One region of the Streptomyces sp. NPDC045968 genome, then DNA from elsewhere that is predicted to be linked to it. Evidence: riboswitches for the same ligand, from Rfam matches in the RefSeq annotation. Region 1 holds a riboswitch; the other holds the start of a gene.
The links. A riboswitch is a leader RNA that binds a small molecule or an ion and turns the genes downstream of it on or off. The one in region 1 is predicted to bind glycine.

Region 1 (4,291 bases):
CCATGTCGACCATCAGGTACGCGCCGACCTCGTCCGCGATGCGGCGGAAGGCGGCGAAGTCGAGCTGACGCGGGTAGGCGGACCAGCCCGCGACGATCAGCTTCGGCTTGGACTCCTTGGCGAGGCGCTCGACCTCGGCCATGTCCACGACGCCGGTCTCGTCGACGTGGTACGGGACCACGTTGTAGAGCTTGCCGGAGAAGTTGATCTTCATGCCGTGGGTCAGGTGACCGCCGTGGGCCAGGTTGAGACCCATGATCGTGTCGCCCGGCTTCAGCAGCGCGAACATCGCGGCGGCGTTGGCCTGCGCGCCCGAGTGCGGCTGGACGTTCGCGGCCTCGGCGCCGAACAGCGCCTTGATGCGGTCGATCGCGATCTGCTCGACGACGTCGACGTGCTCACAGCCGCCGTAGTAGCGGCGGCCCGGGTAGCCCTCGGCGTACTTGTTGGTCAGGACGGAGCCCTGCGCCTCCATGACCGCGACCGGAGCGAAGTTCTCCGAGGCGATCATTTCGAGGGTGGACTGCTGACGGTGGAGCTCGGCGTCGACGGCGGCGGCGACGTCCGGGTCCAGCTCGTGGAGGGAGGAGTTGAGAAGCGACATCAGGGGGTCCCTTGGGTCTCAGTTGCCGGAGAACTCGGTGTACTCGTCGGCGGAGAGCAGGTCCTTCGGCTCATCCGCGACACGTACCTTGAACAGCCAGCCGCCCTCGAAAGGAGCGGAGTTCACCAGCGACGGGTCGTCCACGACGTCCTGGTTCGCGTCGGTGACCTCACCGGTGACCGGCGAGTACAGGTCGCTGACCGACTTGGTCGACTCCAGCTCGCCGCAGGTCTCGCCCGCGGTCACCGTGTCACCGACCTCGGGGAGCTGGGCGTAGACGACGTCACCGAGCGCGTTGGCGGCGAATTCGGTGATGCCGATCGTGGCCACACCGTCCTCGACGGCCGACAGCCACTCGTGCTCCTTGCTGTACCGCAGCTGCTGGGGGTTGCTCATGACCTGAATTCTCCTGTACGCGGGGGAGTGCTGATGAACGGTGGTCTTACGGGGTGAGACGCGACTGCGTCACGTCAGGGACGCCGGGATGTCCCGGATGTCACTTCTGGCGCTTGTAGAACGGCAGGGCCACGACCTCGTACGGCTCGTGCGTGCCCCGGATGTCGACTCCGACGCCCGTGGTGCCGGGCGCGGCGTGCGCCGCGTCGACGTACGCCATGGCGATCGGCTTGCCCAGCGTGGGCGAAGGCGCTCCGGAGGTGACCTCGCCGATGACCGTGCCCTCGGGCCCGCCCACGGCGACAACGGGGAAACCGGCACGGGGCACCCGGCGGCCCTCGGCGACCAGGCCGACGAGCTTGCGCGGGGGAGCGGTCTCGGCGCGCTCGGCGGCGGCCTCCAGCGCGGCGCGCCCGACGAAGTCGCCCTCCTTCTCGAACTTCACGACCCGGCCGAGACCGGCGTCGAACGGGGTCAGCGCGGTGGTCAGCTCGTGCCCGTACAGCGGCATGCCCGCCTCCAGGCGCAGCGTGTCGCGGCAGGAGAGCCCGCACGGGATCAGACCGGCCGGGGCGCCGGCCTCGGTGAGGGCCTTCCACAGCTGCTCGGCGTGCTCGGGGGCGACGAAGAGCTCGAAGCCGTCCTCGCCGGTGTAGCCGGTACGGGCGATCAGGGCCGGGACACCGGCGACGGTGCCGGGCAGGCCCGCGTAGTACTTCAGTCCGTCCAGGTCCGCGTCCGTGACGGACTTGAGGATGCCGGGGGACTCCGGGCCCTGGACGGCGATCAGCGCGTACGCGTCGCGGTCGTCGCGTACGACGGCGTCGAAACCGGCGGCGCGCTCGGTGATCGCGTCGAGGACGGTCTGGGCGTTGCCGGCGTTGGCGACGACCATGTACTCGCTCTCGCCCAGGCGGTAGACGATCAGGTCGTCCAGGATGCCGCCGTCCTCGCGGCAGATCATGGTGTAGCGGGCGCGGCCGAGGCCGACCGTGCCGATGTTGCCGACGAGCGCGTAGTTCAGCAGGTCGACGGCCTGCGGGCCCGTGACCGTGATCTCGCCCATGTGCGACAGGTCGAAGAGACCGGCCCTGGTGCGCACGGCGTTGTGCTCGTCGCGCTCACTGGCGTAGCGCAGCGGCATGTCCCAGCCCGCGAAGTCGGTCATGGTCGCGCCCAGCGAACGGTGCAGGGCGTCCAGCGCGGTGTGGCGGGGGGCAGTGCTCGGGGCAGTGCTCATGGATACGGCTCCAGGGCATGACGACAGAGGACGATCCCTCCCCATCTGTCATCGGAACCTGAGAGGTTCGCCGAGAGGCCCTGAGGGGGTCGTTCCCCACAGAGGTCGGCTTGCACCTTGGGTGGAGCCGCGGAACGGCTCGCTTTTCAGATCTGCCTCATCCACGCGGTACGGGGCCTGAGAGATTCAAGGGAGGAACTTGCTCCTTCGGCGCCCGGCACACACAGTGTCCGGAACTCTCCCGCGCGGATTCAAACGGCCGGTATGCAGTTGGCGGGGTCATCATCGCACGGCATGCGGGAGAGTGGGACGTCCGGTCCCGACGGATACGGGCCGGTGAGCCGGTTGTGCCGCATTACCTTTTCTTTACACTTCTTGGGCAGATGTGGGTCACCGGACAGGGGGAGGCGATGACGTTGCAGCGTTACGCGACGACCGCGGGGGCCGCGCAGGGGGCGGTGCCGCCGCAGCAGGCGGCGCCCGTCCGCGCGCTGCTGGGCACGCACGCGCCCGTCGTGCGGGACCTGCGCGGCCGGGAAGGGCGCGGCCCGCGCAGTCTGGACTTCGCCGCGGGCGACGTGGTGGTCGTCTCCGGGCTGCCCGGCAGCGGCAAGTCGACCCTGATCCGCCGCACGGTGACGGAGCGGGCCATCGACTCCCAGGACACCAGGGACCGCTGGGGCCGCGCCCTGCCCCGTCTCCTCCCGTACGCCCTCTACCGCCCCCTCGTGCGCGCCGCCCACTACACCGGGCTCTGGCAGGCCCTGCGCTCCGGCGAGTCCGTCGTGGTGCACGACTGCGGCACGCAGACCTGGGTACGGCGCTGGCTGGCCCGGCACGCCAGGCGCAGAGGCCGCATCCTGCACCTCGTCCTGCTCGACGTCACCCCCGAGGTGGCCAGGGAGGGCCAGCGGGAGCGCGGCCGCGGAGTCTCCGGATACGCGTTCGCCCGCCACCGGCGCTCGGTCGGCCGGCTCATGCGGGACACGGAGACCGGCCTGCTCCCGGCGGGATGCGCCTCGGCGGTGCTGCTGGACCGCGAGGCGGCGGACGCGCTCGACCGGATCGCGTTCGCACCCACGTAGGGCCTGGCGTTCGCTCGTCTACGATCGCTGCCGCAGGGCACGACGAGAAGGGGAGCAGCACCAGTGGACAATCCGGCGCCGTTCGAGACCCAGCCGCACCACGGCTGGCCGGGCAACGAGCTCGAAGAAGTGCTGGTCGCCTCCCTCGGCGTCCCGGAGGCGGGCGGCCGGCTGCTCGAAGTGCTCGGCCGCAGCCCGCTCTGGGTGCCGCTGCCCAACGGTGGCCATCCCGCCAGCGACGACCTCGATCTGCCGATGATGGACATCGACGGCGCCGCGTACGTCCCCGTGTACAGCTCCGAGGCGCAGTTCCTGCTGTGCGTCGGCAGCCACATCTCCTTCGCCGTGGCGCCCGCCCGCGACTTCGCCCGCGGGCTGCCCCCGCAGGTGGGCATCGCGGTGAACCCGGGCGGCGCCGTCGGCCTGCCCCTGCCGCCGCCGGCCGTCGCCGAACTGTGCCGGGCCGGCCGCACCCCGCTGGACGGCCCCGCGGGCGGCGGCCGGGTCAAGCTCTACGAGCCGGACTGGCAGGAGGACCCCGTCGACTTCCTCGCCGCGGTCTCCGGCGAATTCCAGGAGAGCGGTGTCGTGAGCACCGCCCGCCGGGCGCTCGCCAGCATCGAGGGCGGTGATCCGGTCCTCTTCGTCGGAGTCGAGTTCGCCACCTGGGACGGCGCCGGGCAGAGCGCCCCGATGGACGCCATCGGCCGTGCGCTCGGCCGGGTCCAGCCGCCCTGGCCGGTCAATCTCGTCCTGCTCGACGTGACGCAGGACCCCGTCGGGGACTGGATGCGCGAGAAGGTACGCCCCTTCTACCGGCGCGAAGGACACTGACCGCCGTCAAGTCGGTGTCAGAAGCGAGGCATAAGCTGGTTTGATGGCATGGCGGGGTCGCACCCGTATGCCCGGAAGTGGCGGGGCGACAGCGGATCGATGAGGGGCGGGACCCAGAGTGAGCGCGTCAGG
Region 2 (4,291 bases), on a different contig from region 1:
ACGGGTCGGGGACCCAGCGCCTCTACAGTTTCCGGGACGTGGTCCTCCTCAAGATCGTGAAGCGCTTCCTGGACACGGGTGTCGCTCTGCAGAACATCCGCAGCACGGTGCAGCACCTGAGGGCCCGTGGATTCCAGGACCTCGAACGCATGACGCTGATGAGCGACGGGGCGACGGTCTACGAGTGCTCCTCGCCCGACGAGGTCGTCAAGCTCCTCCAGGGGGGCCAGGGCGTCTTCGGTATCGCCGTCGGCGTCGTCTGGCGCGACGTGGACGTGGCCCTGTCCCAGCTGCACGGCGAACGGGTCGACACGGGCGAGACACTGATCGGCAACAACCCCGCCGACGAACTGGCCAGGCGGCGCAACCGCGCCGGCTGAGCGGGACCTGCCCGGGCCTTCAGGGGCGCCGGGCAGGCCGGTTGTCAGTGCCATAGGGCAGCATCGGTCGTGTGAGAGCCGCGCCCACCATCCTGCATCTGGACATGGATGCCTTCTACGCCTCCGCGGAGCAGGCGGCGAAGCCGAGTCTGCGCGGGAAGCCGGTGGTGGTGGGCGGCCTCGGGCCACGCGGGGTCGTGGCCACCGCGTCGTACGAGGCGCGGCGCTTCGGCGTCCACTCGGCGATGCCGATGGCCCAGGCCCGCAGACTCGCGCCCAACGCCGCGTACCTCGTGCCGCGCTTCACGCTGTACAGAACGGTGAGCGACCAGGTGATGGGGCTTCTGGGGCGCATGTCGCCCCTGGTGGAGCCGCTCAGCCTGGACGAGGCATTCGTCGACCTGGAGGCCGGCGGGGTCGCCGACGACTCGGCCTCGGCCCGCGAGATCGGCGAGCAGCTGCGTACGGCGATCAAGGCCGTCACCGGACTCACCGGGTCCGTCGGTCTGGCCGGGTCCAAGATGATCGCCAAGATCGCCTCGGAGGAGGCCAAGCCGGACGGGCTCGTCCTCATCGAGCCGGGTACCGAACGGGAGCTGCTGGCGCCCATGTCCGTGCGCATCCTGCCGGGCGTCGGACCGGCCACCGGAGACCACCTGCGACGGGCCGGGATGACCACCGTCCGCGACCTGGCCGATGCGGGCGAGGCGGAGCTCGTACGGCTGCTGGGCAAGGCCCACGGGGCATCGCTGCACCTCATGGCCCTCGGGTACGACGACCGGCGCGTGGTGGCGGAGCGCGACGCCAAGTCCGTGTCGGTCGAGGACACCTTCGACGTGGACCTGCACGACCGGGTGCGCGTCAGGTCGGAGGTGGAACGCCTCGCGGACCGGTGTGTGCGGCGGCTGCGGGCCGCGGAGCGGTCGGGGCGGACGGTCGTGCTGAAGGTGCGGCGCTACGACTTCTCGACGCTCACCCGGTCCGAGACGCTGCGCGGTCCCACGGACGACCCCACCGTCATCAGGGAGGCCGCCGCGCGGCTGCTGGAGGCCGTCGACACCACCGGGGGAGTACGGCTGCTCGGAGTGGGTGTCACGGGGCTCGCCGACTTCACCCAGGAGGATCTGTTCGCGCAGGCCGCCGACGCGCGCAGCGCCGCAGCGGTCGCCGAGGAGAGCGGAACCGACGAGGAGCCGGTGGAGGCGCCCGAGGAAGCGGCGGAGGAGAGTCCCGAACAGCTTGCCGCGCGGCGGTGGCCCTCGGGACACGACGTACGGCACGAGACCTACGGCCACGGATGGGTGCAGGGCAGCGGCGTGGGCCGGGTGACGGTGCGCTTCGAGGAGCCTGGCGACCCCCCGGGCCGGGTGCGCACCTTCCGCATCGACGACCCGGAGCTCCGGCCGGCCGAGCCGCTGCCGCTCGTGAAAGAGCCCGTGGACTACTCCTCCTGGCCCGCCAGCCTCCCGAAGTCACGGTCCGGCGCCAGCTCCTCCTCCGGCGGCGAGTCCAGACCGTAGTGGCGGTAGAGCTGCAGCTCCTGCTCCGGTGAGAGATGCCGTCCGACGCCGAAGTCCGGCGCGTCCTTGATCAACGCGCGGTCGAAGGGGATGCGCAGCGAGTCGTCGACGAATTCGCTCGGTTCCAGTGGCACGAAGGCGTCCCTGCTGAAGAGCCCGGTACGTACGGCCGCCCACTCGGGCACCCCGGTCGCGTCGTCGAGATAGACCTCATCCACCGTTCCGATCTTGGCGCCCTTGCGGTCGAATGCCTTGCGGCCGATCAGGCTGCGCGGATCGATATCGGTCTGCACGGTGCCTCCCACTGGTCGCAACAACTGAGGGTGGTCCCCCCATTACTCCACAAGCACTACGAAAGTGCAGATCGGGGGCGGCGGCCACTCGAGACAGCCGACGTGTGCCCGCTGGTAGGCTGGCAGTGGCTGCTGACCCCGTGCGGGAGAGTCCTTCGGTGAGAACGCCGGAGGCGCCGAAGGAGCAAATCCTCCCCGGAATCTCTCAGGCCCCCGTACCGCACGGTTGAGGTCACTCTGGAAAGCAGGACGGGACTCGCCACGGCACAGACCGGCGCGGGACCTTTCCTCACCGACGGTGAAAGCCGGTCCGCCATGTGCGGCCGGTGAAGCTCTCAGGTCGAGATGACAGAGGGGGAGGCCGTTCGGGCACCCACGCCGTGGTGCCCCTCGCAGGTCGTGACAGACCAGGAGGCCTCCATCATGACCCCCCGTCGCACTCCGCTCTCCCAGCTTGAGCAGGGCATTCCCTTCGAGCAGCGCCACATCGGGCCCGATGGCGAGGCCCAGGCGAAGATGCTCGCCCAGGTCGGCTACGGCTCCCTCGACGAGCTCACCGCAGCCGCGGTGCCCGATGTGATCAGGAGTGCGGAGGCGCTGGACCTCCCCGCCGCCCGCTCCGAGGCCGAGGTACTGGCCGAGCTGCGCTCCCTCGCCGACCGCAACCAGGTCCTCGCCCCGATGATCGGGCTCGGTTACTACGGCACCTTCACCCCTCCGGTGATCCTCCGCAACGTCATGGAGAACCCGGCCTGGTACACGGCGTACACCCCGTACCAGCCCGAGATCTCCCAGGGCCGCCTGGAGGCGCTCCTCAACTTCCAGACCATGGTCGCCGAGCTGACCGGACTGCCGACCTCGGGCGCCTCCCTGCTCGACGAGGGCACCGCCGCCGCCGAGGCGATGGCGCTGGCGCGGCGCGTCGGCAAGGTCAAGAACGGCGTCTTCCTCGTCGACGCGGACACCCTGCCGCAGACGATCGCGGTGATAGAGACACGTGCCGAGCCGACCGGTGTCGAGGTCGTCGTGGCCGACCTCGCCGAGGGCATCCCGGCGGACGTCGCCGAGCGCGGTGTCTTCGGCGTGCTGCTCCAGTACCCGGGCGCCTCCGGAGCCGTCCGGGACATCCAGCCCGTCATCGAGCAGGCCCACGAGCTCGGCGCGATCGTCACCGTCGCCGCCGACCTGCTGGCCCTGACCCTGCTCACCTCCCCCGGTGAGCTGGGCGCGGACATCGCGGTCGGCACCACGCAGCGTTTCGGCGTGCCGATGGGCTTCGGTGGACCGCACGCGGGCTTCATGGCCGTACGCGAGAAGTTCGCCCGCTCCCTGCCCGGCCGGCTGGTCGGTGTCTCGGTGGACGCCGACGGCAACAAGGCGTACCGCCTGGCCCTCCAGACCCGCGAGCAGCACATCCGCCGCGAGAAGGCCACCAGCAACATCTGTACCGCTCAGGTGCTCCTCGCGGTGATGGCCGGGATGTACGCCGTCTACCACGGCCCCGACGGGCTGCGGACGATCGCCCAGCGCACCCACCGTTACGCCACCATCCTCGCCGAGGGCCTGAGGGCCGCCGGTGCCGACGTCGTGCACGGGTCCTACTTCGACACGATCACCGTGCGGGTTCCCGGCAAGGCCGCGCAGGTCGTCGCGGATGCCCGTGAGCGCGGCGTGAACCTGCGGCTCGTCGACGGCGACCTGGTCTCCCTCGCCTGCGACGAGACCACGACCCGTACGCAGATCGCCGCCGTCTGGGCCGCCTTCGGCGCCGACGGTGACATCGAGGCGCTGGACGCGGCCGCCGCCGACACGCTGCCCGAGGGGCTGCTGCGCACCGACTCGATCCTGACCCACCCCGTGTTCCACCAGCACCGTTCCGAGACGGCGATGCTGCGCTACCTGCGCAAGCTGGCCGACCGTGACTACGCGCTGGACCGCGGCATGATCCCGCTCGGCTCCTGCACGATGAAGCTGAACGCGACCACGGAGATGGAGTCGGTCACCTGGCCCGAATTCGGCGCGCTGCACCCCTTCGCACCGGCGGAGCAGGCCCAGGGCTTCCTGACCCTGATCCGCGAGCTGGAGGAGCGCCTGGCCG

Region 2: linked by a shared signal. The riboswitch ahead of gcvP (aminomethyl-transferring glycine dehydrogenase) and the one ahead of gcvT (glycine cleavage system aminomethyltransferase GcvT) in region 1 are both predicted to bind glycine.

Annotation. Positions count from the first base shown of each region.
Region 1 covers NZ_JBWKLF010000011.1:261,968-266,258, reverse strand. Annotated here, with positions in the region: gene glyA (serine hydroxymethyltransferase) at 1-604, opposite strand, end outside; gene gcvH (glycine cleavage system protein GcvH) at 623-1,000, opposite strand; gene gcvT (glycine cleavage system aminomethyltransferase GcvT) at 1,101-2,240, opposite strand; glycine riboswitch at 2,397-2,494, opposite strand; gene AC07FA_RS29490 (AAA family ATPase) at 2,651-3,325, shown strand; gene AC07FA_RS29485 (enhanced serine sensitivity protein SseB) at 3,389-4,159, shown strand; gene AC07FA_RS29480 (enhanced serine sensitivity protein SseB C-terminal domain-containing protein) at 4,278-4,291, shown strand, end outside.
Region 2 covers NZ_JBWKLF010000012.1:215,527-219,817, reverse strand. Annotated here, with positions in the region: gene AC07FA_RS30625 (MerR family transcriptional regulator) at 1-380, shown strand, start outside; gene AC07FA_RS30620 (DNA polymerase IV) at 452-1,900, shown strand; gene AC07FA_RS30615 (PRC-barrel domain-containing protein) at 1,822-2,193, opposite strand; glycine riboswitch at 2,327-2,424, shown strand; gene gcvP (aminomethyl-transferring glycine dehydrogenase) at 2,617-4,291, shown strand, end outside.